2 regions of the Schaalia odontolytica genome follow, and region 2 is predicted to be linked to the other one. Evidence: riboswitches for the same ligand, from Rfam matches in the RefSeq annotation. Region 2 holds a riboswitch; the other holds the start of a gene.
What was found. Region 2 has a riboswitch for ZMP and ZTP ahead of glyA (serine hydroxymethyltransferase). Riboswitches for the same ligand answer to the same signal wherever they lie in the genome.
Positions count from the first base shown of each region.

Region 1 (14,610 bases), 1.2 Mb from region 2:
GAGCCCAGCGTGTTCGCACGCTCAACAGCCAGCTTGCACGAGTCCACACGGTTCACCTGGCCCATGCCCACGCCCACCGAGGCACCATCCCTGACCAGCAGGATCGCGTTCGAACGCACGGCACGCACCGTACGCCACGCAAACTCCAGGTCCGCCAGCGTCACCTCGTCGGCCGCTTCACCCGCAACGAGAGACCAGTTCTCCGGGGCATCTCCAGGGGCATCGATGTCGTCGCGCTCCTGGACCAGCAGGCCGCCACTGATCTGCTTGAATTCGTACGAGCCGCGAGCCGGGGGCTCGACCTGCAGGACGCGCAGATTCTTCTTGGCGGAGAGCACTTCGAGCGCCCCCTCCTCGTAGTCGGGGGCGAGCACAACCTCCGTGAAGATCGGGACGATCTGGCGGGCCAGCTCCACGCTCACCGGGCGATTCACGGCGATCACGCCACCGAACGCCGACACCGGATCGCACGCGTGCGCGAGGCGGTGCGCCTGCGCCACATCATCGGCCACCGCGATGCCGCAGGGGTTCGCATGCTTGATGATCGCCACGCAGGGACGCTCATGATCGTAGGCCGCACGCAGAGCCGCGTCACCGTCCGTGTAGTTGTTGAAACTCATGGCCTTTCCGTGCAGCTGGCGAGCGTTCGCGATCCCCGGGGCCAAGGCCTCGTCGCCCGCCCCCTCATCCTCGAAGGACTCGTCCATCTCACGGTACACGGCCGCGCCCTGGTGCGGATTCTCGCCGTAGCGCAGCGACTCCACGCGCTCGAAGGCATCCGCGACGAACACGGGCATACCCGAGGCCTGCCCCTCCTCCTCTGGCACCTCCACCGCGTAGTCTTCCCCGGTCTGGTAGCCCAGCGACTCCAGGAACGCCGCGTCCGAGGCATCCAGGTGGGTCTCTGCGGCCTCGTCGAGGGTCTCGCGCACGTCCTCCAACTCCAGCTCGTCGGCAAGCCAGCCGGCGATCGCCAGGTCGTAGGTCGCCGTGTGCGCGAAAGCCTCGGCGGCCAGCTCGCGGCGCTGCTCGAGAGTAAAGCCCTCCCCCGCCACGGCCTCGACCACGTCCGCGTAACGCTGCGGGGAGGTCACGACCGCGACCGACGGATGATTCTTTGCGGCGGCGCGCACCATCGAGGGGCCGCCAATGTCGATCTGTTCGACGCACTCGTCGAAGGACGCACCCGAGGCGACCGTGTCCTGGAACGGATACAGGTTGCATACGACCAGGTCGAAGGCCCGGATGCCCAGCTGCGCGATCTGCTCGCGGTGCGCGGCCTTACGCTGGTCGGCCAGGATGCCGGAATGGATGAAGGGGTGCAGTGTCTTCACGCGCCCCTCAAGCACCTCGGGAAAACCGGTGACGTCGTCGACCGGGGTGACGGCCACGCCCGACGCCGCAATACGAGCGGCCGTGGATCCGGTGGAGACGATCTCCACGCCGGCATCGCCGAGCGCGCGGGCGAGATCCTCCAGCCCAGTCTTGTCGTAGACAGAGATCAGGGCCCGTTTGATGGGGCGCACGTCGACGGGTTCAAGGTTGTCCAGGGAGACGGACATAGTTCCTCCAGGTTGATACCAAACCCAGGCGCCCAGGCGGGCGACGCCTCGCGGGAAATGCGGCCGCTCCCCGGTGGTCATCCACCCTCGCCAGTCGCGGCACCCCCCAGTCTAGTTCAGCCCTCTGCGCCGCGTCCCCTTCGTCGCGGGGTCATCCGCGTCACCTTCGCCCTGGCCCGCTTGACTGTCCGCAGCCTTGTCGTCGCCCGCTTCCGCGTCCTTCGCATCAGCGGGACCGGAGGCCTGCGCCCACGCCTCGTCCATCTCCGATGCCGCGGCCCCCTCACGGGAGGCGCGCTCGGCGCCGCGTCGGCGCAAGGCCTCGCCCTCATTGCGGACGCGCCCCGCTCCCTCACCCAGGAGGGCCCGCGTCGTCGGATGGGTCGCCAGCGCGATGATCAGGGTGGGCAGCGCAATCTCGAGAACGAGCGCGAGCGTCGCCCAGCCCACGCGCGGACCCATCGATGCCAGGCGCGCGGAGCCCAGGCTCATCGTCGCGCTCCACATCCACAGGGCCGTCACCGAGGCGACAATCACCGAGGCCAGAACGCCCTGGGCGCTCTGGTGTAGCAGGTGCTCGCGCCGGAAGGAACGCGCCGCGACAACGCCCAAGGCGATGCCCAGAGCGATCGGAGCAAGAATCACCCACATGCCGGGGGCCGTCTCGGGGACGGCACCCAACAGCGGAATTGGCGGAATCGGGCCGGGGGCCGCCACCGCCGGGGAGTGCAGCGAATCCGTCGCCGTCAGAAAACCAGCGCCCGACCACCAGGCGGCAGCCCAAGCCATCACCGTCGGAGCAAACAACACCTGCCCGCCGACGATGAACGCCGTGTCCGTGGCCGAGTCCGCACCCAGGATCTCCTGGATACCGGCCATGCGGTTCCACCCCGCGACGAGCGCGACCACGGACGCCACCAGCGACGCGGCCGCGAGCGCGAGGAGAGACAGGCCACCCAGCTTGAATCCGCCCGAGATCCAGTGCTGCATCGACGGGGCCTCATTATCGCGCGAATACCCCGACGCAACGAACCACAGCGAGCCGATGAGCGGGATCAGAATCGCGCCGATCGTGCCCGTCCACCAGTGCGAATAGATGCCCGATGCGCCCGCAAGAAGCCAGGACGTGAGCAGGAAACCGGGCACTGCGAACAGCGCCGAGGAACGCGGGAAGTCAGCCGTATTGCGCAGCAGGAGGCGCACGAGAACAATCAGTAGGATGCCCGCCAGCGTCGGAATCGCGCGGTAATGCACTCCCCCAACCACCGACGTGCCTCCGATGACGGCGGCCCACAGGTCTGAGCCCAGGCCGAGAGCATCACGCGGCGTCGTGTTATTCATCCACGAGTTCGATCGCATCGTCAGATACGCGATCATCGTGAAGACCGTGATGAGTGCCCATCCCGCGAAGGCAGCTTCGATGCCTGCCAGCACGCCGCGCGCCCAGCCCTGCGGGACGGCGACACGAATCGTCGCGCGATCCGGCACGTACGTGGTCGTGGTTCGCCGGGGGCTGGGTACTTCTCTGATGCGCTCGCTCACATGCCCATAGTGTCAGAATCGGCCCGGGGTCGCGACGCTGCGCGCCGACCCCGGGCCGATTCGTGCTGTGACGTTAGCGCGAGAGAATCTCGCGGGCGATCTGCGCCGTCTGCGAGGGGGTGCGACCCACGCGCACGCCCACGGCCTCGAGCGCCTCCGCCTTCGCGGCGGCCGTGCCCGACGAACCGGACACGATTGCACCCGCGTGGCCCATGGTCTTGCCCTCGGGGGCAGTGAAGCCCGCGATGTAGGCGACGACGGGCTTCGTCATGTTCTCCTGGATCCACGCCGCCGCACGCTCCTCGGCGTCGCCACCGATCTCGCCGATCATGATGACGAGGTCGGTGTCCGGGTCAGCCTCGAAGGCCGCCAGCGCGTCGATGTGGGTGGTGCCGACGACCGGGTCACCGCCGATGCCCAGGCACGTCGTGAAGCCGAAATCGCGCAGCTCGTACATGAGCTGGTAGGTCAGCGTGCCCGACTTGGAGACGAGGCCAAGGCGTCCCGGTCCCGTGATGTCCGCCGGGGTGATGCCCAGGTTCGCCTGCCCGGGGGAAATGATGCCGGGGCAGTTCGGGCCGATCAGGCGCACGCCCGCCGCGAGCGCGCGCTCGACGACGATCGTGGAGTCCTGGACGGGGATGCCCTCGGTGATGAGGACGATCGTCTCGATGCCCGCCTCGATGGCCTCAAGGGCGGCGCCCTTCGCGAAGGCCGGGGGAACGAAAATGACGGACGCGTTCGCGCCGGTTGCCTCGCGGGCCTCGGCGACCGTGCCGAAGACGGGGACCTCGACCTGGCCGTCGGTCACCTTGTCGGCGCCCGGACCGTAGCCGGCCACGTCGAAGGTGACGGTCGTGCCGGCCTTGCGCGGGTTCGTCCCGCCGACGATGGTGGTGCCTGCGCTGAGCATGCGCTGGGTGTGCTTGCGTCCCTCGGCGCCGGTCATGCCCTGGACGATGACCCGGGTGTCAGAGTTGACGAAGATAGTCATGGGTGTTCTCCTGCGGTTCTCGGGTCGTTACTTCGACGAGGCCTGGGCTGCGAGCTGGGCCGCGCGCCGGGCCGCCCCGTCCATCGTTTCTTCCATGTGGACAAGCGGGTGGGCAGCCTGCGTGAGGATCGCTCGCCCTTCCTCGACCTTGTTGCCATCGAGGCGCACGACCAGCGGCTTGGAGGCCGCGTCGCCCAGCGTCTCGAGCGCGCCGACGATGCCTCGGGCAACCTGATCGCAGGCGGTGATGCCGCCGAAGACGTTGACGAATACGGAGCGGACCTGCTCGTCGCCGAGGATGATGTCGAGACCCTTGGCCATGACCTCGGCCGAGGCACCGCCGCCGATATCGAGGAAGTTCGCGGGCTTCATGCCGCCGAACTCTTCGCCGGCCATCGCGACCACGTCGAGCGTCGACATGACCAGGCCCGCGCCGTTACCGATGATGCCGACCTGGCCTTCCAGGCGTACGTAGTTGAGTCCCGCGGCCTTCGCGGCGGCCTCTCGCGGGTCCTGCGCGGCGACGTCCACGAGCTCGGCGTGGCCGGGGTGGCGGAAGCGCGCGTTGTCGTCAAGGGTGACCTTGCCGTCCACGGCCCACACGGAGCCGTCGGGGCTGGAGACCAGCGGGTTGACCTCGACAAGGGTCGCGTCCTCCTCGCGGTACACCGTCCACAGGGTCTCGAGGACGGGCGCGATGGCCTCGGCCGTTTCCTCGTCGAAGCCCGCCTGCTTCGCGATGTGGCGGGCGACCTGGGCGTCGATGCCGACGGCGGGGTCGAGGGGGACGCGGGCCAGTGCCTCGGGGCGTTCCTTCGCGAGGGTTTCGATGTCCATGCCGCCCTCGCGCGAGCACATCGCCAGGTGGCGGCGGTTCGAGCGGTCCAGCAGGATCGAGAAGTAGTATTCGGCGGCGATGTCCGCGCCGGATGCGATCATGACCTTCTTGACGATGTGGCCCTTGATGTCGAGGCCGAGGATCGCCTCAGCCTTCTCGTAGGCCTCGTCGGCTGTGTGAGCGAGCTTGACGCCGCCGGCCTTGCCGCGGCCCCCGGTCTTGACCTGCGCCTTGACGACCAGGAGCGAGGCACCGTCCTCCAGGAGTTCGCGCGCACCCTCGCGCGCCTCTTCGGGGGTTGACGCCAGGCGGTAGTCGAGCACGGGCACGCCGTGCTCCTTAAACATCTGCCGGGCCTGGTACTCGTAGAGATCCACCTTATTCCCTCCGTTGAACGTGGTGTGGTCAGCGCAATAATTCTAACGTGCGACCGGCACAAACGCGCCATTTCCTCCCATTATCAAGGCTTGTCACAGCCTTGACCGGACGGGCCTTTCCCTTTGTCAATGCTTTGCGTTGCCGGGGGTACGGTGATCACGCTCCTGCCGAAGCTCGAGCGACCGAACAGACTCCAACGCGGAGGAACGACCCGAGGGGCGGCGCATACGGGACCCCCGGCAAAGGCGCGCGGACGGCCGCCGGGGATTTTCACGACACGAGGGTCAACCACGCGCGTCGGTGGCGACGTACCGGCCCGGACCGAGGGGGAACTGCACGACACCAGGGTCACACGCCCGTTGGCACCGGCGCACCGGCAACGACCGAGGGAGAATTGCACGACACCAGGGTCACACGCCCCTCAGATGGCTTCGTGTCGGGTAAAAGCCCCCACTGCCACCTGAGAGAAGGCCACCTCGATGCCTCATTGTCGTTTTCGTGAATGGGTTCCAAAGATGCGGATAGGCTATGGCGATATGGATAGGTTATCGCCACGCGGATAGGTTAATAACCTATCCGCACCCTCATAACCTATCCATGAGCCGACAACCTATCCGCGTGCGCGGCGGGTACCCCCTCGACTCGAACACGCCGATCTCACGCCGACAACCTATCCGCATGCGCAGCGGACGCCACCGGCGTGGGGGGTGCCGCGTGGCCTACGCGGAGTGGCCTTGGTGCCGGCGGACGGCGGCAGGGACGCGCAGCAACACGCGAGACACAGCGGTACGGCACAGGTTCCGGCGAGCGATGGCAGGGCAGGCCTCGTGATCGACCAATCGGGGCGAAGGTCGCGCGTGGCGATCTCGCGGGCAGGACACCGCCCACCGACACAACCAGCAGCACAACGACGCGCCCCACGCGCTCGCCGTCGCGGTCGGGACACCGCCTACCAGCACAACCAGCGGTCCCGTTGTCGCACTCCCGCATCATGACGTACGAGCGAGCCATCTCCTACCGGCACAACCAGCAGCCCGGCGCGACAAGACAAGCAACACGATCCCCGGATATGAGGCGCGGCACAAGCCACGCGACGCCGAAAAACCAGCGGGAAAAGCTAGGAAATCTTCTCCATCGGTGCCATGCGCACAAGCAGGCGCTTCTCGCCCAGGCCGAAACGGATTCGGGCCACGGTGCGCGGCCCCTCGCCTTCGATGCCGGTGACGGTGCCTGCACCCAGGGTGGCGTGCTTGATGCGGTCGCCGACCTTGAGGGACAGCAGCGCCTTGTCGTCGGCGGGCTTGGCGGCAGGTGCGACACCCATGCGGGTGACCTTGCGAATGCCTGCAGTCTGTGCGGAGGCACCACCACGGCCGGACCCGAAGGCACCCGTGTCGGTATCGCCCCACGGGTCGCGCCCATCGGAGCGACGAGAGCGCCCGTAGGATCCCGAAGCGTACGATCCGGAGCCATAGGAGGCGCGCATGCGCTCCCCCGACGTGGCCGCACGGCGCACGTCGAGAAGCTCAGCGGGAATGTCATCAATGAATCGCGAGGGCGGCATCTCCTGGGGCGTTCCCCACGCGCTGCGGACGGCGGCACGCGTCAGGTAGAGGCGTTCGCGCGCACGTGTGATAGCCACGTACGCCAGGCGACGTTCCTCCTCCAACTCACTCTCGTCCCCCAGGCTGCGCTGATGCGGGAAGGTGCCGTCTTCCATTCCGGTGACGAACACGGACGGGAATTCCAGGCCCTTCGCGGTGTGTACGGTCATGAGGGTGACCTGCCCACCGCGCTCCCCCTCTGCGGGCACCTGGTCCGAGTCCGCCACGAGAGCGACGCGCTCGAGGAAGTCCGCGAGAGTTCCGCCGGGAGCGTCGGCCGCGAAGGCTCCGGCGACCGAGTGCAGTTCCGCGAGGTTTTCCACGCGCGAAGCATCCTGCGGGTCTTCGCTGCGGCGCAGCTCCGCGAGGTAGCCGGTCCGGTCCAGGACCTCTTCAAGGATGTCGGCCTGCGATGCGCCGCGCGCCTCCGCGGCGCGCAGAGTTTCGATGAGCCCCCAGAAGGAGGCCGCCGACTTCGCGGCGCGCGGGGTGATACCCAGGACCTCGGGAGCGTTCTCGGTCGATACCGCGGACGAGGCCGGGGCAGGAGCACTCTGAGCAGCAGCGTCGCTCACAACCGTGTCCTCCCCCGCTGTTTCATCCGAGGAAACCCGGGCAGAGGACTCAACGGAAGCCTCGTCCGTGCAACGAGCGAGCGTATCGACGTCGATGCCCTCCCCCTCACCGGCGGGGCTTCCTGCGCGCAGCCACAGGTGGCGCAGGGCGGCACCAAAGGAGATGCCGTAATGGGCGGCGTGCGCCGCGATGGCCTCCTCGGCCTTGGCACCGATGCCTCGCTTAGGAACGTTGAGGACGCGGCGAGCCGCAACCGTATCATCGGGGTTGGAGATGACCTGCAGGTACGCCAGCGCGTCCTTGATTTCGCGGCGCTCGTAGAAGCGCGTACCGCCGACGACGCGGTACGGGATGCCCTGGCGCACGAGGAGTTCCTCGAGTGCGCGGGACTGGGCGTTCGTGCGATAGAAGACCGCGATATCGCCCCACTCAACGCCCGTATCAGCGAGGCGGTCGATCTCACCGACGACGAAGCGAGCCTCGTCGTGCTCGGAATCGGCGGCGTCCAACGTAATGAGCGCACCATCGCCCGAGGCCGTCCACAGGTTCTTCGCGCGGCGCCCCGTGTTGCGGGCGATGACAGCGTTCGCGGCCGACAGGATGTTCTGCGTCGAGCGATAGTTCTGCTCAAGCAGGATAGTGCGCGCGCCCGTGAAGTCGCGCTCGAACTCCTCGATGTTACGGATCGTGGCGCCACGGAAGGCGTAGATCGACTGGTCGGAGTCGCCCACGACGGTCAGCTCGGCGGGTTGCACGCCGTCCTTGCCGTCCCCCACGAGGGCACGTACAAGCACATACTGGGCGTGGTTGGTGTCCTGGTACTCGTCCACGAGGATGTGGCGGAAGCGGCGGTGATAGTGCTCGGCAATCAGCGGGTTCTCACGCAGCAGATCGACGGTGCGCATGATGAGGTCGTCGAAGTCCAGCGCGTTCGAGGCGCGCATGCGCTTGTCGTACTCGACGTAGGCGTCGGCGACGATGCGAGAGACGGGGTCTTTGCCAGCCGTCTCGGCGTAACGCTTCGGGCCGATAAGCTCGTTCTTCGCGTCCGAAATGCGCGCCGCCACCATCTTCGGGGTGAAGCGCTTGATGTCGACGTCCATGGCCTTGAGGACCATCTGGATGAGGCGCTGGGAGTCCTGGGCGTCGTAGATCGTGAAGGACGAGGACAGCCCCGCCGCCTCATGCTCGTAGCGCAGCAGGCGCACGCACGCCGAGTGGAAGGTCGACACCCACATGCGGCGCGCATCGTCGCCCACGAGGGCACCCGCTCGCTCGCGCATCTCGGCCGCCGCCTTGTTCGTGAAGGTGATCGCCAGAATCTCGCCCGCCCGTGCGCGGCCCGTGGCCAGCAGGTAGGCGATGCGGTGCGTGAGCACGCGCGTCTTGCCGGAGCCTGCGCCCGCCAGGATGAGCAGGGGCGAACCCGCGTGCGTCACCGCCTCGCGCTGACGATCGTTAAGGCCACGCGTGAGCGACTCGGGATCCACGACCGGGCGAGATGCCCGCTCCCAGCCGGACGACAAGCCGCCCGAGGGTGCGGGAGGCTCCCACGCCGACGGAGCACCCGACGCTCCGCCGGGTACCGCGATATCCGGCCACGTGTCGGCACCCAGGGCGTCCTCCACATCAAAGGCGGGCACCTCCGGTGGCACGTAGTCGTCCTGGAAACCCCCGTCGGGGCCGATCAGGAAACCAAGGTCGGGCAAAGAAGTCGAGTCACTCATCGTCTCCAAGGGTAAACCGCCCCACCCACACCTGCGACCCCCGTCCCGGGTGGCGCCAACCACGAAAGGGCGCACACGACGAGGCCGGGGCCTCCCCGCGATGGAACGCGAAGGACACCCCGGCCTCGTCGAAGAGATTACTTCTTGCGGTACAGCGACTTCGTGGCGTACACCGGCTCCGTCGTCACCTGGATGCCCAGGGACCGGAAGATGCCCTCGTCCACGGGGCCCAGGATGACCGACTCGTGCACGTCGCAGCCGCGCAGCGAGCTCAGCTTGTCCAGCGCACGGCGCGCGTTGTCGTCGCCGTTGGCGCTGACCGCGAGCGCGATGAGGACCTCGTCGGTGTGCAGGCGCGGGTTGCGCGACCCCAGGTCGTGGGTCTTGAGACGCTGGATCGGCTCGATCGACTGCGGAGCCAGGAGCTGGACCTCGTCCGGCAGGCCCGCGAGCAGCTTCAGGGCGTTGAGGAGCATCGCCGAGGAGCAGCCCAGCAGCTCCGATGTCTTACCCGTGACGATGCGTCCGTCGGGCAGTTCTATCGCGGCGGCCGGCTCGCCCGTGGCCTCGGCCAGCTCGAGGGCCGGACGCACGACCGGACGGTCCATGCGACCCACACCCACGCGGCTCATCAGCAGGGAGATGCGCGCCGACTGCACGGGCTCGCTCATCTCCTTCTTCTCGGTGACCAGGGCCTTGTAGTAGCGGCGGATGATCTCCTGGCGCGAGGCCTCCCTGCAGGCCTCGTCGTCGACGATGCAGTGGCCCGCCATGTTGACGCCCATGTCGGTTGGGCTCTTGTACGGGGAGGATCCGAGAATCTTCTCGAAGAGGCGGTTCAGGACCGGGAAGATTTCGACGTCGCGGTTGTAGTTGACCGTCTTGATCCCGTACGCCTCGAGGTGGAAGGGATCAATCATGTTGACGTCGTCGAGGTCGGCGGTGGCCGCCTCGTAGGCGATGTTGACCGGGTGATCCAGCGCAATGTTCCAGATCGGGAAGGTCTCCCACTTCGCGTACCCCGACTCGATCCCACGCTTGTGGTCGTGGTACAGCTGCGACAGGCACGTCGCCATCTTGCCGGAGCCCGGGCCGGGAGCCGTCACGACGACGAGGTTGCGGCTGGTCTCCACGTACTCGTTGGCGCCGTAGCCCTCGTCCGAGACGATGCGATCGACGTCCGAGGGGTAGCCGGGGATCGGGAAGTGGCGGTAGACGCGGATGCCGAGCTTCTCGAAACGTTCCTTGACGTCGGCGGCCGCCTTGTTGTCGTCCGTCCACTGGGTGATGACGACGGAGCCGACGTACAGGCCGCGCTCGCGCAGCTCATCGATCTGGCGCAGGACCTCGTCGTCGTAGGTGGTGCCCATGTCGGCGCGCACCTTGCGTCGCGCGAAATCCTTGGCGTTGACGGCGACGATGATCTCGACTTCGTCGGCCAGCTCGCGCAGCATACGCACCTTGTTGTCGGGCGTAAAACCGGGAAGAACGCGCGACGCGTGCATGTCGTCGATCAGTTTGCCGCCGAACTCCAGATACAGCTTGCCGCCAAACTCGCTGCGTCGTTGGGCAATGTGTCGAGACTGCATCTCGACGTACTGATCACTATCAAAACCGATGCGGTGCATGCATCCTCCGAGGTCGCGGAAATAAAGGGGCCGTCCGTGCGGGGGCGGTCAGGCGCTGTCACGCTCTCGGAATTCCATTGTAGGCACGCGCGAGCCGAACGCCAGGAGCAGGGCGCACGAAAGGGGTCCGACTTCACACGATGTGTCGCTGCATCGCCCAGCGGGTCAGCTCATTGCGGTTGGAGAGCTGGAGCTTGCGCAGGACCGCACTCACGTGGGTCTCGACGGTCTTGATGGAAATGAACAGGTCGTGGGCGACTTCCTTGTAGGTGTAGCCGCGTGCGATGAGGCGCATGACCTCCTGTTCGCGCGCGGACAGCAGGTCCAGCTCGGTGTCGGTCGCGGAGACTTCGCCGGTCCCGAAGGCGTCGAGTACGAAGCCGGCCAGGCGCGGGCTAAAGGCGGCGTCACCGGCGGCGACGCGGCCGATAGCCTCGACGAGGTCGGGGGTGGCAATCGACTTCGTGACGTATCCGCGTGCGCCCGCTCGGATGACCTGGACGACGTCCTCGGCGGCGTCCGAGACGGACAGGGCCAGGAAATGCAGTCCCTCAATATCACGGCAGGTGCTGGCGACCTCAGCGCCACCTCCGCCGTTTCCGCCGGGCAGGTGCACGTCGAGGAGGGCGACGTCCGGGGTGAGCGCGCGGCACGCTGCGATGGCGCCCTCAACGTCGGAGGCGTCTCCGACGACCTCAAGGTCGGCCCCTGAGTTTTCGAGCTCGGCGCGCACGCCTGCGCGAACCATGGGGTGGTCGTCGATGACGAGGATGCGAATGGTCACTGTGTCCTCCAGTTGGGCGCTGTTTCTTCCAGGATATCGGAGCGCGGCACGCTCAGAGCGATTTCGGTTCCAACCGCGAGACGCCTGATCGTGGCACTTCCTCCGGCTCGGCGCATGCGTCCGACGATGGAGTCGCGTACGCCGTGGCGGTCGGGCGCGATGTCCGCGGGGTCGAGGCCCGGGCCGTTGTCCTTGATGTAGGCCTCGACGACGCGGGCACGCACCTCGACGTAGACGGAGACGGGCGGGGCGCCGTGGCGCACGGCGTTTTGGCAGGCCTCGGACAGGGCGGCGACCATCGCGAGCTCGCCGGGCCCGGGGCGCATGTCGCCAACGACGACGACGCTGATGGGCACGCCGTAGCGGCTCTCGACGCCGACGACGCCTTCGGTGACGGCGGATTCGAGCGAGTCGGCGGCCTGCGAGTGGCCCGTGTAGAGCCACGCGCGCAGTTCGCGCTCCTCGGTGAGGGCGATGGCGCGCACGCGGGCGGGGTCTTCGGCGGAGGCACGGATGAGGGTGAGGGCCTGGAGCACGGAATCGTGCAGGTGAGCGGCGATGTCTGCCCTCTCGGCTTCGCGCACACGCTGGGCTTGGGCCTCGGACAGGTCCTTCGTGGTGCGCACCCACAAGGGGCCGAAGGCGAAGAGGACACCCGCGACGATGGCGACTCCTATGAGGCCTCCGCGCAGCAGGACGACGGGTGGATTGTCGCGCGACGCCTCCATGACGACGCCGAGGCTCAGCAGCGCGATACCGCCCACAACGGAACCGACAAAGCGCCAGGACCGCCAGCTTCGTACGTTGCGACTTTGGCTCCACACGAGGGAGATACCCGCAACGATCGACACGATGGCACCCATGTCGCGCCAGTCCAATGTGCTCGTCGCGTTCAAGATGGTGCCTGCGATCGCGCCACCGAGCAGGGCGACGCCGACAACAATCATGCGGTTGCGTGACACCTGGCTGGCGCGTTCCTCGCGCAGTCGGACGAGGCCGGGGCTGAGTGTCCCGTTGTCGGTTCGCTCGGGATTGTCTTCGGGGACGCTCACCCACAGCCACAGGTAGACACCGATACCGATGCCGACGACGCTCAGGCAGACGACGACGATGCGCACGAGCGCGACCGACACTCCCAGGTGCACGGCGAGACCGGAGCACACGCCGCCCATCCAGGGGGCCTGCATGTCCGGGCTCGCGACTGTCGCACGCACGAGCGGAGGCCTGGCCGGCGGGGCCGGAATGGGCGGCGTCCAACCCGGGTGCGGGGATTGTTCGGGTCTGCTCACAATCCCATTGTGGCATGTGTCGGGGCATTCTCCGGGGTACCCCCAGAACAATCAGGGGCAGTTCAGGGGGTCCCCTACTTTCGGGGGGACCCGTCACTTTGGTTGAGTAGTGGTATCGATCCGCGTCTCGTGGATCCCATCGAGAGGAAGTGGACCATGAGTTGGCCCAATGGCACATCAGACCCCAACGCCCAGTACCAGCGCCCACCCCGCCAAGGTTTCTTTGACGCGATTCGAGGCTCGGGCTGGTACCGCGCTCAGAATCGCACGATCGCCGGCGTATGCTCGGGCCTTTCGGCACGCCAGGGGTGGGATCTGACCCTCGTGCGCGTCGTCATGGTGGTTGCAACGCTGTGTATGCCCGTAGTTGCGATCGCCTACGGTCTTGCCTGGCTTCTCCTACCCGAGGCCGCCGACGGTCGCATTCATGCCGAAGAAACGCTAGAGGGACGATTCGACGTCGCAGTTATCGGTGGCGTGTTCATGGTTCTCGCCGGTCTGTCATCGGCACTGTCGTCGATCGGAATTGTCAACGGCGTGGGCTTCGGCTGGTTCCAGCTGCTCGCGTTGGCTGCTGCCATGACAGCCATCGTCGTGGTCATCGTGAGCGTTGTGCGCTCCGCTTCTCAGAGCGGCCCGCATCGACACGGCGCTCCCCCGTACGGTACCCCGCAGCATGGCGCTCCTCAGTACGGCATGCCCCAATACGGCATGCCCCAGAACCACACGACCCAGCACGGCGCGCCCCCGTACGGTGCGCCCCAGAACCACACTCCTCAGAACAAGACGTCGGCGATGGGAGCGTCCGCCCCTTTTGATCAGAGCGCTCCGGCCGCTAAGAGATCGGAGAACACGATGCACCCGCACAACAACACGCAGTCATCCCCGGGGGCCTCCTCCACCGGTGCGCCCGCAGGCCCTGCCGGCACACCCGCAGCGAACAGCCCGTCGGGTTCACCGGATGCGGCGCGAGCGTCACAGCATCACCCCGGCTGGACACCTCCACCGACCGCCCATCCCTCCCAGACCAGCGCAGGCTGGACGTCCGCAGCGAATTCGCCCCGACCTCGTCAATGGACCGCACCCGCGCTGCCGACGCACAGCCCACGCGCCGTGTCTGCTCGCGCGAACCTCGCGATTACGGGCATTGTCGTGCTCGTCTTCGCAGCCGTGTTCACCGGTTTGTACGCTGTCGGCGAGGGCGTGACGATTCCCTACATCTCCGCCGAGACACTAGACCTCACGATCGCCCGAATCATCGCGATCGGCGGCGGAGTGTGCCTCATCGTCGTCGGCCTCTCCCTGGCAATCGCCGCCCTGCGTGACCGACGCGCCGGCTGGCTTACCACCCTGTCCGTCATCGGCTTCGTCTTCGCGCTCCCAACAGCCATCATTGGCTCTCAAGGAGGCAACCCAGCCAACGTAAACTTCAATACCAACACCGGTTCCGCGAATACGCTCGACTGGACGGTTGATACCGTCAGCGGTACCGATCCGACGGCCACGACCGTCCTCGACCTGACCGGCGCTCCCGTCGGCACGACCAAGACGATCACGGTCGACTGGCGGGCGTGGAAGCGACTCACCATTCAGGTATCCGAGGGACAGCCAATACAGATCGTGTGCCAGTCCAGTATCGACACCCTGTCCACCAACATGGACGACGACGGTTGGGCGGCTGACCTGGA
Region 1 covers NZ_CP133472.1:599,990-614,599, forward strand. Annotated here, with positions in the region: gene purH (bifunctional phosphoribosylaminoimidazolecarboxamide formyltransferase/IMP cyclohydrolase) at 1-1,562, opposite strand, end outside; ZMP/ZTP riboswitch at 1,586-1,670, opposite strand; gene RDV55_RS02655 (cell division protein PerM) at 1,674-3,104, opposite strand; gene sucD (succinate--CoA ligase subunit alpha) at 3,178-4,098, opposite strand; gene sucC (ADP-forming succinate--CoA ligase subunit beta) at 4,126-5,313, opposite strand; gene RDV55_RS02670 (UvrD-helicase domain-containing protein) at 6,432-9,221, opposite strand; gene RDV55_RS02675 (DUF1846 domain-containing protein) at 9,359-10,849, opposite strand; gene RDV55_RS02680 (LuxR C-terminal-related transcriptional regulator) at 10,983-11,633, opposite strand; gene RDV55_RS02685 (ATP-binding protein) at 11,630-12,820, opposite strand; gene RDV55_RS02690 (PspC domain-containing protein) at 13,079-14,610, shown strand, end outside.
Region 1: linked by a shared signal. The riboswitch ahead of purH (bifunctional phosphoribosylaminoimidazolecarboxamide formyltransferase/IMP cyclohydrolase) and the one ahead of glyA (serine hydroxymethyltransferase) in region 2 are both predicted to bind ZMP and ZTP.

Region 2 (14,610 bases):
ACGGCGTCGAGGGTCTCGGTGAGCGAACCGATCTGGTTCACCTTCACGAGCAGCGCGTTCGCGGCACCCAGCTCGATGCCCTTCTTCAGACGGGCGGGGTTGGTGACGAACAGATCGTCGCCGACCAGCTGCACGCGGCCGCCGATCTCGGAGGTCAGGGCCTTCCATGCATCCCACTCGTCCTCGGAGAGCGGATCCTCGATGGAGACCAGCGGGTAGTTCGAGATGAGTTTCTCGTAGTACTCGACCATGTAGTCAGTCGAGCGGCCTTCGCCCTCGAACTGGTACAGGCCGTCCTTGAAGAACTCGGAGGAGGCGACGTCCAGGGCAAGGGCGACGTCCTCGCCCGGCTTCAGGCCGGCCTTCTCGATGGCGGAGACGATCAGGTCGAGGGCCTCGGCGTTGGAGTCCAGGTTGGGGGCGAAGCCACCCTCGTCGCCCAGACCGGTGGACAGGCCGCGCTCCTTCACGACGCCCTTGAGCGTGTGGTAGACCTCGGCGCCCCAGCGCAGAGCCTCACGGAAGGAGGGCGCACCGATGGGGGCGATCATGAACTCCTGGATGTCAACGTTGGAGTCCGCGTGGGAGCCACCGTTGAGGATGTTCATCATGGGGACGGGCAGGACGTGGGCGTTGGGGCCGCCCAGGTACTTGTAGAGGGGCAGGTCCGCGTACTTCGCGGCAGCCTTGGCGACGGCGAGGGAGACGCCGAGGATGGCGTTCGCGCCGAGCTTGCCCTTGTTGGGGGTGCCGTCCAGGTCGAGCATGGCCTGGTCGATGTAGCGCTGGTCGTCAGCTTCCTCGCCGATGAGCTCGGGGGCGATCTGATCGACGACGGCGTCAACGGCGTCCTGGACGCCCTTGCCGAGGTAGCGACCCTTGTCGCCATCGCGACGCTCGACGGCCTCGAACGCGCCGGTGGACGCGCCGGAGGGAACGGACGCGCGCGCAGCGGTGCCGTCCTCGAGGACGACCTCGACCTCAACGGTCGGGTTACCGCGCGAGTCGAGGATCTCGCGTGCACCAATGCCTTCAATAACTGCCACGTCATTCTCCAATCGATGTTGTTGCGTGGAAGCGGTCAGTACAACGGTAATACGGACCGCCATATGTGGTCACCCCCGGCGAGGGGGACGTTGTGTTGTGCGGGGTTCTCAGCCCCTTCTTTGTGCTCGGACAAGCGACATTAGTCCCTGCCGGACGCACTGTGAGCGAATACTCACAGGCTCATCAGTTGGCCTTACCGCCACCCGTTGGCGCTGCCAGAGGATCATGCTGGCCACCAGAAATGGCGTCGCCGAACATGGGCGTCGTTGCCCCCTGCGCGCCGCCCAGCGACGGCTGGACGAAGCGCGGATTAACACGCGCGTCGGACTTCTCGCGAGCCTCGGCAATGACCTGGTTGAGCTTCTGCACAGCCGAAGGATCTGTTTGCGCGACCTGGTTGAGAGCCTGGGTTAGCATGATCGACTTCACGGTGGCGCGAGTGGCGGGGCCAAGCGTGAACGTTCCGTCACCCGATTGTTCGGCCGCGCGCTCGCCGACCTGGTCAATCTGCTCGTCGGAGACGACCGTACCGACAGAAGCACCGGCCGCCTCAAGGAGGGGCAGGTTCACCAGCTGGGAACGAATCTGCGCGTCGGCGACCTTCTGTCCACCCAGGAGCACGGACATCTGCTGGGCAGCCTGCGCGACCTCTTCGTTGGAGTACGAGCCGGACGAGCTGACGACGGCGGCACCGGGGTGGGCTGAGCAGGCCCCCATTCCCAGTCCGGCGGCCACAATCAGGGCGGCGGTGGCGAGCTGGCGTGTGTAGCGCACGAGCGTTCCTTCCTCAGATGTGTTGCGACGCAATAGCACCAGTGTATTCCACCACAGGCACTACTCGCCAAAAGGCACAAGAATCTTCGTCACCAGAGTCTCTACCCACTCCAGGAGAGGGCCGTCGGTGAGCGGAGAACCGCCGACGCGAGAGGTAAGCGGCAGGGGGACGAGGACCTGACGGACAGCGGCCTTGATAACGGCGCCCGGGTGCAGTCGCTTGAGGCGCATAACCTGAGAATCGCGCAATTCGACGGGCGAGACGCGCAGGTACTTACCCTGCGTGACGATCTCGGCGATCCCGGCGCGGCGCACGACCTCACGCAGCCGAGCGACGGCGAACAGCAGGTCGACCTGGGGCGGAATGGGGCCGTAGCGGTCCACAAGTTCCTCACGCACGTCGGCTTCCTGCTCGGGCGTGGAAATGGCCGCGATCTTTGCGTATACCTCGAGGCGCAGACGCTCGCCACGCACGTAGCCATCGGGAATGTGTGCGTCCACCTGCAGGTCCATGCGCACGTCGGTCTTTTCGGTCGGGGCATCACCTCGGTAGGCGGCGACCGCGTCGGACACCATACGCACGTACAGGTCGAATCCGACACCTTCGACGTGGCCGGACTGGGCTCCTCCCAGGAGGTTTCCGGCGCCTCGGATCTCGAGATCGCGCTGGGCGACAGCCAGGCCGGCTCCCAACTCGGTGTTCGCGGCGATCGTCTTGAGACGCTCGTGCGCGGTCTCAGTGAGGGCCTTGTCACCGGGGTAGAAGAAGTAGGCGTAGGCGCGTTCACGGCCACGTCCAACGCGCCCGCGCAGCTGGTGGAGCTGAGACAGACCAAAGGTGTCGGCACGGTCGACGATGAGGGTGTTCGCGTTGGAGATGTCCAGGCCGGTTTCGACGATGGTCGTACACACGAGGACGTCGAACTCGTGGTTCCAGAAGTCCAGGATGACGGCCTCGAGCTGATGCTCGTTCATCTTGCCGTGAGCGGTGCGCACGCGCGCCTCGGGAACCAGCTCGGTGATGTGGGCGGCGACAGAGGAGATCGAGTCGACGCGGTTGTGCACGTAGAAGACCTGGCCATCGCGCAGGAGCTCGCGTCGGATCGCAGCGCTGACCTGGGCATCCGTGTGGGCACCGACGAAGGTGAGGACCGGCTGGCGCTCCTCGGGTGGGGTCTGCAGGATCGACATCTCGCGAATGCCGGAGATCGCCATCTCGAGGGTACGCGGGATTGGGGTCGCCGACATGGATAGGACATCCACGTCGGCACGCAGGGCCTTGAGGGTTTCCTTGTGCTCGACGCCGAAGCGCTGTTCCTCGTCGATGATGACCAGGCCGAGCTTCTTGAAAGAGACAGTGCCGGTTAGCAGCGAGTGCGTGCCGATGACCAGGTCGACCTCGCCCGAGGCCAGCCCAGCCTTGACTTCCTCGGTCTCCTTGGGGGTAGAGAAGCGCGAGAGCGTGCCGATACGCACGGGAAACCCGGCGTATCGCTCGGCGAAGGTTTCCGCGTGCTGCGTGACAAGCAGGGTCGTGGGCACGAGGACGGCGGCCTGGTAGCCGTCCTGGATGGCCTTGAAGGCGGCGCGTACCGCGATCTCGGTCTTGCCGTAGCCGACGTCGCCGGTGAGCAGGCGGTCCATGGGGACGGCTTTTTCCATGTCGGCCTTGACCTCGTCGATTGTGACGAGCTGGTCGGGGGTTTCAACGTAGGGGAAGGCGTCCTCCAGTTCACGCTGCCAGGGTGTGTCTGGGCCGAAGGCGTGGCCCTTGGTCTGCTGGCGCAGCGCGTACAGGCGGATGAGTTCCTTGGCGACCTCGTTGACTGCCTTCTTGGCACGCGCCTTCGTCTTGGCCCAGTCGGCACCGCCCATCTTGGTGAGGGAGGGCTCGTCGGATCCGGTGTACTTGGAGATCTGGTCGAGCGCGTCGGTGGGCACGAAGAGCCTATCGGCGGGCTGTCCACGCTTGGAGGGCGCGTATTCGATGACGAGGTAGTCGCGCGTGGAGGCGGCATCCCCGCGCCCGATCGAGCGAGAGACGAGCTCAATGAAGCGTCCAATGCCGTGCTGGTCGTGGACGATGTAGTCCCCGGGATGCAGTGTCAGCGGATCGACACCCTTGCGCCTGCGCGAGGGCATGCGGCGCATATCGCGGGTGGACGCTCCCGCGCGCCCGGTGAGGTCACCCTCGGTCAGGATCGCGACCTTGAGGTGTGGCGCGACGAAACCGACGCCGGCCTGCGCGGTCGTGATCGTCACGAGCCCGGGGTCGGGCTGGGTTTCCACGCTATCCGCGAGCGCGGCCGGGCACGAGGCGTCGGTGAGGATGGAGCGAATACGGCGGCCGGGGCCGGGGCCTTCGGTGGTGACGACGATGCGCCAGCCGTTACGGGCCAGGTCGGTCAGGTCGGCGGCGGCGCGGGCGAAGTCGCCGCGGTAGGGGCGCACGTCGCGTGCTCCCACGCGCATGAGGGTGGGCGAGACGACGACCGGGGCGGGTCCGTCCGATGAAGGCGAGTCGGCCTCGGCCTCGTCGATCGCGGAGGCGAGGTCAGCGGGCGGCAGGTCGGTGAGCTCCCACCAGGGGCGATTGCCGCTCCCCCACAGGTCACCCAGGTCGAGGAACGAGGCCTTGGAGGCCTCGAGCGGAGTGTCAGCTCCCCCGGCTGCGGCGCTCCACGCGGCGGCGAGGAATTCCTCGGTCGTGGCGACGAGGTCGGCGGCGCGTGCGCGGATGCGTTCGGGCTCGGAGGCGAGGATCGGAGAGTTCGCTGGGAGCAGGTCGATGAGGGATTCCATGCCGCCCACGAGGATGGGGGCAAGGGATTCGATGCCGGGGGCCGGGATTCCTTCGGCGGCGAGGCTGAGCATCTCGGCGGCACCGGGCAGCCGATCGGCGGCTTCGCGGACTCGTGCGCGCACGGCCTGGGTCAGGAGTAGCTCGCGGCATGGAACGGCCCACAGGCCGTCGGCGGCCTCGCCTAGGGTTCGTTGGTCGGAGACCGAGAAGGCGCGAATGTCGTCGACTTCGTCGCCCCACAGTTCGACGCGCAGGGGGTGGGGTTCCTGGGGCGGGAAGACGTCAAGGATGCCGCCGCGCACGCTCATCTGGCCGCGACCTTCGACCATATCGACGCGCTCGTAGCCCAGCTCGGCCAGGCGCTTCGTCGCGTCGGTGAGGTCCAGGATGTCGCCGCTGCGAACGCGCACGGGTTCGAGGTCTGCGAGGCCGGAGATGATCGGCTGGAGGAAGGCGCGGATGGGGACGACGAGGACGGAAATCGGACCCGCGCTGTCGTCTCCTTCGATGGGGTGGACGAGGCGGCGCAGAACCGAGATACGCCTGGCCATCGTGTCGACCTGGGGCGAGAGGCGCTCGTGGGGCAGGGTCTCCCACGCGGGCAGCATGGCCACGCCGGGGATCCACGAGGCCAAGGCGTTGGTGAGCGACTCGGCGTCACGCCCGGTGGCCGTGAGGACCACGAGGGGCGTTGTCGCACGGGAGGCGACTGCCGCGAGCAGGGGCGGCCGAATGCCGACGGGGGCGACGATAACTCCCGAGCGGCCAGCTTCGACGGAGTCAGTGGCCGTCTCGATCGCGGGATCGGTGGTGATGTCCGGGAGAAGTCCGGTGAGTAGCACGCGCTGCCTTTCGCGATGAGGGTGCGTGCGGCGCCCGGAGGGACGCCGCCTCGATTAGGACCCGGTGTGCAGGGTCATCTGGGTGGGGGCAAAACCCTTGGTCACGATGTCTTCAACGACGTCGGCGGCCTGCTCGAAGCTGACGTCCCAGTCGGGGCGCTCCTTGGAGGGCAGGGTGGCCAGGACGTAGTCGGCGGGGTCCATGCGCCCCGGGGGACGGCCCACACCGATACGCAGGCGCGCGTAGTCGCGCGTTCCCAGGTGCTGGCTGAGGGACTTGAGGCCGTTGTGTCCACCCTCTCCCCCGCCGACCTTGAGGCGCAGCGTGTGCGCGGGCAGGTCCATGTCGTCGTGGATGACGAGGATGCGCGAGGGCTCGATCTTATGGAAGGACGCGAGCGCGCTGATCGGACCGCCGGAGGTGTTCATGAAGCTGTCGGAGCGCGCGAGGATCACGCGGGGTCCGGGTACTCCGCCGGGGCCGATTCCCAGGCGAACATCGGCGGTGTGCGTGCGCGAGCGGTGCGAGGTCAGGGTCGAGCCGCCGCGCGAGGCCAGCACGTCGAGGGTCAAGTACCCGACGTTGTGTCGGGTGGAGGCATACTGTGCGCCGGGGTTACCTAACCCGACGACGAGCCACGGTCCGTCAGTCGTCATACTCCGATTGTGCCACCCGCGCCGAGAGCATGTCCCAGCGGGGAGCGTCATCGACGACGGGGGCTGCCTCACGTCGGGACATCGCCCACGCGTCTGCGAAGAGCTGCGCCCACTTGGCGTAGGCCGCCGAGTTGGGGTGGAAGAAGTCGGCTGCGTGGTAGGCGAAGGTGTAGGTCGGAAGGGAGTATTCCTGCGTGAGGGAGCGCAGGTCGACGAGGTGCGCGTCACTGTCGGCGACGGCGGCTCCGATGCGGTCAGACATGTCCTGGGCGCGGCTTTCCTGGGGCATGATGCCAAAGGATGGGATCGTGGAGACGAGGGCATCGGCGGGCAGGTAGCTGAGGACGCGGCGCAGGCGTTCCTCGAACTGTCCGGGGGCCATGTCCTCGGTCATGACGTCGTTGCCGCCGATGGTCAGCGTCACCAGGTCGGGGCTGCAGGGGCCGTCCAGGAGACCCAGGCCGCGCATCTGCGGGATCTGGGTCAGTTCGACCGATTCGATGGTGGCTCCCGACAGGGAGAGGTTGAGCAGGAGGGTCTCGCGGTCCAGCTGAGCGTTGATCGAGGAGGCCAGGCATGCCGGGTAGGACTCGGTGACGCGCGAGGCACCGACGCCCTGCACGGAGGAGTCGCCGAGGGAGACGATCAGGTAGGGGCGCTCGCCTTCGGGGTGTTCATCGAGCTGCCGCAGGCGCTCCAGGGTCGCCAGGTTGTGGTTCTCCCACGCCTTGCGGTAGTCACCGCGCTGGGAGTCCAGCCGCAGGAGACGCCCGATGGCGAGGCCACCGCCGAAGAGGCTCGCGCCACCGGCTGCCGCGCCCGCTACCTGCCATGCCCGTTTGCTGATTCCCATTGGAATGTCCTTCCCTCGTGTCTGCTGCCCCTCAGTGTAACGAGGCCGGGGCCGGTGCTTCAAATGCTGAAGCACCGGCCCCGCGGTTTGTCACAGATCGCTCAGGCCAGGCGGCCGGCGGGTGCGCCCGGGAGGGAGCGGATGAAGTGGGGAGGCTGCCAACCTCGCTCGGCGTAGGCGGACGCGACTGCGCGCGCAACACCCACGACGGAGTCCGCGTCGACGAGCGCAATGGCGCTTCCGCCGAATCCGCCACCCGTCATACGCGCCCCGTGCGCGCCGGCCGCACGAGCGGCATCCACGGCGACATCCAGCTCCTCGCAGGAGACTTCGTAGTCGTCGCGCAGCGAGTCATGAGAATCGTTGAGGAGCGCACCCGCCACCTTCAGGCGCGTGCCCTCCAGCGGCCCCTCGTCGAGAAGATCAATGAAGGCACGAGTGCGCGCGATCTCGGAAACAACGTGGCGCGTGCGCGCGGCCAAGCGGTCATCGTCCAACGCGGCCATGGCCTCGTCGAGGTCCTCCACGTCGACGAGCTGGCCGACGCCCAAGGCGCGCGCCGACTCCTCGCAGTCCGCCCGACGCGAGCCGTACTGGCCATCCGCGAGCGAGTGCTTGGCGCGGGTATCAATGACGAGAAGCTCAAGGCCGACCGCGCCCAGATCGAAGGGAACCTGACGCGTCGACATATCGCGGCAGTCGAGGGCCAGCGCGTGACCCTCGCGGCAGCGAAGGGACGCCGTCTGGTCCAAGCCGCCCGTATTCGCGCCGGCCACCTGGTTTTCCGCGGCGCGCGCCGCGTCCACGAGAACCTTGCGTCCTTCGTCGTTGGGCGCATCGATCGTGCCCGCCAGTCCCAGGGAGCAGACCTCGTCGAGGGCGACCGCCGTCGCACACTCGAGCGCAGCGCTCGAGGACAGGCCTCCACCGAGAGGCACGCACGACCACAGGGCCGCGTCAAAGCCGGGCAGCGGCCCGTATCCGGCTTGTTCGAGGGCCCACGCGACGCCCGCGAGGTAGGCGGTCCAGTGGTTGGTCACCTCACCGGGCGTCCCCTTCGGACCGATCACATCCAGGTCGAGGACATCGATCGCTTCGCGCGTCTGCGGCGAAATCAGGCGGATCACGCGATCCTCGCGGGGCGACAGGGCGACGTAGGCGCGATGCGGCAGCGCGATCGGCACGCACGGACCACCGTTGTAGTCCACGTGCTCTCCGATGATGTTGACGCGCCCAGGCGCGCTCCAGACGCCCCGAGGCTCGTAGCCGAACGCTTCACGGAACAGGTCTGCGGCCCGCGCGGCCCCTTCATCGGGAGTAGCGGCATCGGCCCACACAAGATCAGTCACACGATCCTCCTTGGTCTCACTAACTCAAGGCTACGTGAATGCCCTCACACCCTTCAAGCGCTGCGGCCTCACCGCTCGCCGGCCGACACCCGGTACAGTGGAGCCACCGTATCCGCGACACAGGCAGGCCTCATGTTCCTCCCCCAACGACTCCCCGGCCAGGACTGGCTCGGCGTCGTCGTCGCGATCCCCGAACCGTGGGTCACGCAGCTCACCGACCTGCGCCTGCGGCTGGGAGACCTCGCCGGATCACGCATCCCCGCACACATTACGCTCATGCCTCCCACCCCCGTGGCACGTGATGCCCGCGCCGACGTCATCGACCACCTCCGCTCGATCGCCTCGCGCCACGCCCCCTTCCGCGTCACCCTCTCCGGCACAGATTCCTTCCGCCCCATCTCCAACGTCGCCTTCATGACGCTGACCGAGGGCGCTTCCGCCTGCGCGGACCTCGCCGAAGAGATCCGCTCCGGACCCCTCGACCACGAGACACGCTTTCCCTACCACCCGCACGTGACGCTGGCGCAGGACGTGGACGACATCGCCCTGGACCTCGCGCTCGACATCGGTGCGACCGTCGATGCCTCCTGGATCGTTCCCGGTTTCCGCCTGGACCGCATCGATCCATCGGGGATTTACTCCTCAATGGCGCTCTTCGACTTCGACGCCTCCATGCACTGACTTCCTCCTGCCTGACTCACCCGCGAGAAACCTCCCCGCTGGGCCAGGCTGCTCGGTGTGCCCGTGTGGGCCGGGCTGCTTGATGTGCCCGTGGGCGGCGGCCCGCCCGCTCGCCGTCCGCGCCGCGAGCTGCGCTCGGCGCGTCACCTCGAAGCCCGGCCAGGCCCCGCCACCACCCACGGGCACCACAGCCACACCAACCCACCGCCCACGGGCACCGCAGCCACACCAACCCACCGCCCACGGGCACCGCAGACACGCCAAACCACCGCCCACGGGCACCGCACCCCACACACGCGAAAGGCCGCGACCGCCCGGGATCTTTGCAGTCCCGGGCCGGCCACGGCCTCGTCGATAAAACGTCAGATCTCGTATGACACCGAGACCGGCGCATGATCCGAGAAGCGCTCCGCGTACTCGTCGGCACGGCCAATCTCGAAGGAGCGGGCACGCTCCCCCAGGGCAGGCGTCGCGTACTGGTAGTCAATGCGCCAGCCCGCGTTGTTCACGAAGGCCTGACCGCGCCACGACCACCACGAGTAAGGCCCCTGCACCTCGCCAGCCAGGTCGCGTACGGTGTCTCGCCAGCCCTCGTCCACCCACTGATTGAGGAAGGCAATCTCCTCGTCGAGGACGCCGGCGCGCTTGTTGTGGTTCGGCTTCCAGTTCTTGATGTCCGCCTGCGAGCGCACGACGTTAAAGTCGCCGCATACGAGCGAGGAAATGCCGCCCGAAGCTTCCTCGGCGATCAGCTCGGCCATACGGGCACCAATGCGAGGCAAGTGGGCCATCTTGGCCTCCTGCTTGGGCGTGTCCTTCTCGCCCGAATGGAAGTAGGCCGAGACGACCCGCACGGGGGTGTCGCCACCCTCGGGGCGAACGACAGCCTCGAGCCAGCGACCCGAATCCACGTCAGTCTCAGCATCGTCAAGAATCAGGCGAGGCTCGCCCTCCAGGAGGGCGCGGCCGCGTCGCACGGCCACGCCCACGCCCGCGCGACCCTTGATCCGGCAGGGAACCCACACGCTGTCCCACGCCTCGCCCATGATCTCGCGGGAGATCTCCTCGGGGGCGCGCACCTCCTGCATGAGCAGCACATCCGTGTCGGACGCCTCCAGCCAGTCGAGGAAGCCACGCTTGTGGGCGGCACGGATGCCGTTGAGGTTCACGGTCACAACCGTCAGAGTCATCATTTTCTCCTTACGCGAGTTTTCTTCAGTCTAGAGGAACGGGGAGGCGCGGCGAGGAATGGACATCCTCACCGCGCCTCCGATGTGTTCGCCCGCGATCTCCTCGCATCACGAGGCGTTCAGCGCTCATCAGTCCACGCTGATTCCCGCCTGGCGCTCGGCCGCCTCGACGACGTTCGTCACGAGGAGGGCCCGCGTCATCGGGCCGACGCCTCCAGGATTGGGGCTCAGCCAGGCGGCCACCTCATCCACCCCGTCAGCGACATCGCCCATCAGGCGAGCCTTGCCGCCCTCGCCCTGCACGCGACTCACGCCGACGTCGAGGACGATCGCGCCGGGTGCCACCATGTCGCGGCTAATCATCCCAGCGGAACCCGCCGCTGCCACGATGACGTCCGCTCGGCGCACGTGATCGGCCAGGTCGGTCGTGCCCGTGTGACACACATCGACCGTCGCATTCACTTCCTTGCGCATCAGGAGCAGGCCGATTGAACGGCCCACGGTCACGCCTCGTCCAATGACGCACACGTTCTTTCCGGCAAGGTCGATCCCATGGCGCTCCATGAGCTCGATGACCGCGCGCGGCGTGCAGGGCAGCGGCGAGTCGATGGGCCCCGAGCCGCGCAGCACGAGACGTCCGAGGTTCATCGGATGCAGGCCGTCCGCGTCCTTCGCAGGGTCGATACGCTCCAGGACGGCGTTCGTATCGATTCCGCGCGGCAGCGGCAGCTGCACGATGTAGCCGGTGCAGGCAGGATCGGCGTTGAGCTGATCGATCGCGGCTTCCACCTGTTCCTGCGTCGCGTCTGCGGGCAAGTCCACGCGGATAGACTCCGCACCAATGTCCGCACAGTCACGGTGCTTTCCGGCAACGTAAGCGACGGACCCGGGATCCTCGCCCACGAGGATCGTGCCGAGGCCCGGGACGATTCCGGCCTCGCGCAGACGATCGACGCGTTCCTTCAGCTCCGCCTTAATGGCGGCTGCGGTCGCCTTTCCATCCAGGACCCCTGCGGGCCCTTCCCAAGGTGCCCTCACGATCAGAGTCCGGCGTAGAGCGGGTGCTTGTCCGTCAGCTTCTTGACGCGGGCGCGCAGGGCGTCCACCTCAACGTTGCCGCCGGACGCGCCCTGGGCCAGGGTCGTGCCGATGATGTCCGCGACCTCGGCGAAGTCCTCGGCGTCGAAACCGCGCGTGGCGAGGGCGGGAGTGCCGATGCGCAAGCCCGAGGTGACGGCCGGCGGACGCGGGTCGAAGGGGACGGCGTTACGGTTGACGGTAATGCCGACTTCGTGCAGCAGATCCTCAGCCTGCTGACCGTTGAGTTCAGAGTCAACCAGATCGACGAGGACCAGGTGAACGTCGGTGCCGCCGGTGACCAGCTTAATGCCAGCATTCTTCGCATCGTCGGCGCCGAGGCGCTCGGCGATAATCTGCGCGCCCTCGAGAGTGCGGCGCTGGCGATCCTTGAATTCGTCGGTCTGCGCGACCTTCATGGCGATGGCCTTCGCGGCGATCGCATGCATGAGGGGGCCACCCTGCTGGCCGGGGAACACGGAGGAGTTGAGCTTCTTGCCCCACTGCTCGCCGCGCGAGGACAGGATCATGCCGGAACGAGGCCCGCCCAGGGTCTTGTGGACCGTCGTCGTCACGACGTCGGCGAACGGGACGGGGTTCGGGTGCAGGCCGGCGGCCACGAGGCCAGCGAAGTGCGCCATGTCCACCCAGAGGGCGGCGCCGACCTCGTCCGCGATATCGCGGAAGGCCTGGAAGTCAAGGTGACGTGGGTAGGCGGACCAGCCTGCGATGATGACGCGCGGGCGCTCCGCGAGGGCAGCCTCTCGAACCTTGTCGGGCTCGATGCGCATGGTCTCACGATCAACCTCGTAGGCAACAGCCTTGTAGTTCTTACCCGAGAAGTTCAGACGCATGCCATGAGTGAGGTGACCGCCATGAGCCAGGGACAGGCCGAGGATGGTGTCGCCAACGTTCGCCATCGCCATCAGGGCGGCGGCATTGGCCTGCGCGCCCGCGTGGGGCTGAACATTGACGTAGTCACCGCCGAAGACCTCCTTCGCACGCTCGATGGCGAGGGACTCTGCGACATCCACGAACTCGCAGCCGCCGTAATAACGACGACCCGGGTAGCCCTCTGCGTACTTGTTCGTCAGGACCGAGCCCTGCGCCTCAAGCACAGCGCGGGGAACAAAGTTTTCCGAGGCAATCATCTCGAGCGTGTCACGCTGACGACCGAGTTCGGCGTCCAGAACGGCCTGAATCTCAGGATCCAGCTGCGCCAGTGTCATGTCATTGAGGGAATCCATGGGGTTCTCCTATTGATCATCCGGTGATGGTTGGCAGTGGCCTCTAGCCCAGGCGGGCGGCTATCGATGCCGACGCGTCGCTCCCCGGTGGTGGCCCACCTGTTCGCCAGTCACGACACGCTTACCAGTCTATCGCTCGGTGGTTTTCCATGCATTCTGCCAAGGTGTCAACGCCCTACCAGCCGGTCACATGAGGTTTCTAGCGCTCCTGGAAAACTCTCGCCGTGCACGAAATCACAGCCATTTTTCGCTTGTACTTGACCCTTTGGTTAGCAACCAAGCTAACCATGTGGATAGACTAGAGTTAACACCTAACGGTGACTGAGTTGCGCAGTTGATATCTGCCCAGTAGATATCCCAGTTCGGAGCGGTTTTCACCGCTCTAACCATCACGCAGCATTTGAGTTTGAGGAAGTAGAAGGAAGACGCACAGATGACAACTTTGACGAAGCCCACTGCACGAGCCGCCTCGACGGCTCTCGCGTTCGAGCACGCGTCCGATCTTGCCGCCTCCGCCGACAATGCGATTAAGCGCATGTGCGACTTTTTCGCTGCCCTCATCGGCATCATCCTACTGACGCCACTCTGGATCATCGTCGCCCTCATGGTGCGCCTGAGCGACGGCGGCCCCGCCTTCTTCACGCAGGAGCGCGTCGGCCTCAACGGAACAACTTTTACCATGTACAAGTTCCGCACCATGCGAGTGGACGCTGAAGAGCTCAAGGCATCCCTCATGGAAGCCAACGAAGCGGACTCCTCTGCCGGAAATTCGATCATGTTCAAGATGGCGAACGATCCGCGTGTCACACGCATCGGGGCCTTCCTGCGCAAGACCTCCATCGACGAGCTTCCCCAGCTTTTCAACGTGCTGCGTGGCGACATGTCGCTCGTCGGGCCGCGCCCTCCGCTCCCCAACGAGGTCGCTCAGTACGAGTCGCGCGTCATGGGAAAGTTTGCCGTTCGCCCCGGCATTACGGGCCTCTGGCAGATCTCCGGCCGCTCGAACCTCTCCTGGGATGAGACCGTCCACCTGGACCTCTCCTACGCCCAGCACCGCTCCCTGACGCTCGACGCGTGGATCATGCTCCAGACGGTCCCCGCACTGCTACGTCTCGAGGGCGCCTACTAAGCGTTTTTTCTGTGTGTGATTGGGTGTGGCCCGAGCCGAAAGGCTCGGGCCACACCTTTTCTCTCCCGGCACCGCAACCACACCCAGAGTCCCCACTCTCACGCAGTCCGACCACAACATCATCAGCATCAACCAGTGACCGACCCCAGCACTTCGCTTGTCCCTCGCGCACGAACAAACCCACAGACCAACACACCCCCGCAGCGGGGCCACCACACCCTCTCGGGAGCGCACCGCAAGCCCCGCTGCAGTACCCAGAGAAGCGCCCAACCCTTTTTCTAGGTCACCCTGACAAACATGCCGGAGCGATGAAGAACAACTCACATATGCCCGACACTCCACCCTTCCGACACGCCAGTCGAACTGTGGGAGTTTGACACCTATATGTAGGTAGCCATTGCCTCGCTCACCCTTCGTGTACTTGTCAGACACCTAAGGGAACTTATGTGGGCTAGACCATTCACCACATAATCCTTTTCCCGTATCTATCATCGAGCCTTTCGAGCAGGTCGAAGCGCGACATTGACGCACCATTGCGCACCATGCGCCGAAGGATTCAGACTCTCTCTGTGCGCACCTCACAACACTCACGACCCGCACATTTGCTTGTCCTGTCGCCGCTGGTCCACGGCGTATCGAGACGAGGGGACGAACAGCTCCACCTAACCCGCGCACTTCCCGCTGACAGCCGGAGCGGACCTCGGGCTAGTCCAGAAGATGGCGGACTGATCCCACCGATGCTCGCACGCGCACGATCGACTGCCGCTGGTGCCTCTGTATGCACAGACCGACCGATGTGCCCGGCTGTTCCCTAGGCGGAAGCGCAGACTCATTATGCGCACCTTCCGGCAGCAAACAGCACACTCGGCCCTATGAGGGTGCAGTCGTAACCTCTCATTCGGTTCATCCATGTGAGCGGAGGTTGCTTCTATTCATCTCTCTGTATGCCATCAACCTTCTC
Region 2 covers NZ_CP133472.1:1,792,573-1,807,182, reverse strand. Annotated here, with positions in the region: gene eno (phosphopyruvate hydratase) at 1-1,046, opposite strand, end outside; gene RDV55_RS07715 (hypothetical protein) at 1,231-1,854, opposite strand; gene mfd (transcription-repair coupling factor) at 1,882-5,466, opposite strand; gene pth (aminoacyl-tRNA hydrolase) at 5,521-6,123, opposite strand; gene RDV55_RS07700 (SGNH/GDSL hydrolase family protein) at 6,113-6,976, opposite strand; gene galK (galactokinase) at 7,078-8,325, opposite strand; gene RDV55_RS07690 (2'-5' RNA ligase family protein) at 8,458-9,006, shown strand; gene RDV55_RS07685 (exodeoxyribonuclease III) at 9,369-10,196, opposite strand; gene RDV55_RS07680 (bifunctional methylenetetrahydrofolate dehydrogenase/methenyltetrahydrofolate cyclohydrolase) at 10,326-11,234, opposite strand; gene glyA (serine hydroxymethyltransferase) at 11,237-12,520, opposite strand; ZMP/ZTP riboswitch at 12,560-12,644, opposite strand; gene RDV55_RS07670 (sugar transferase) at 12,954-13,649, shown strand.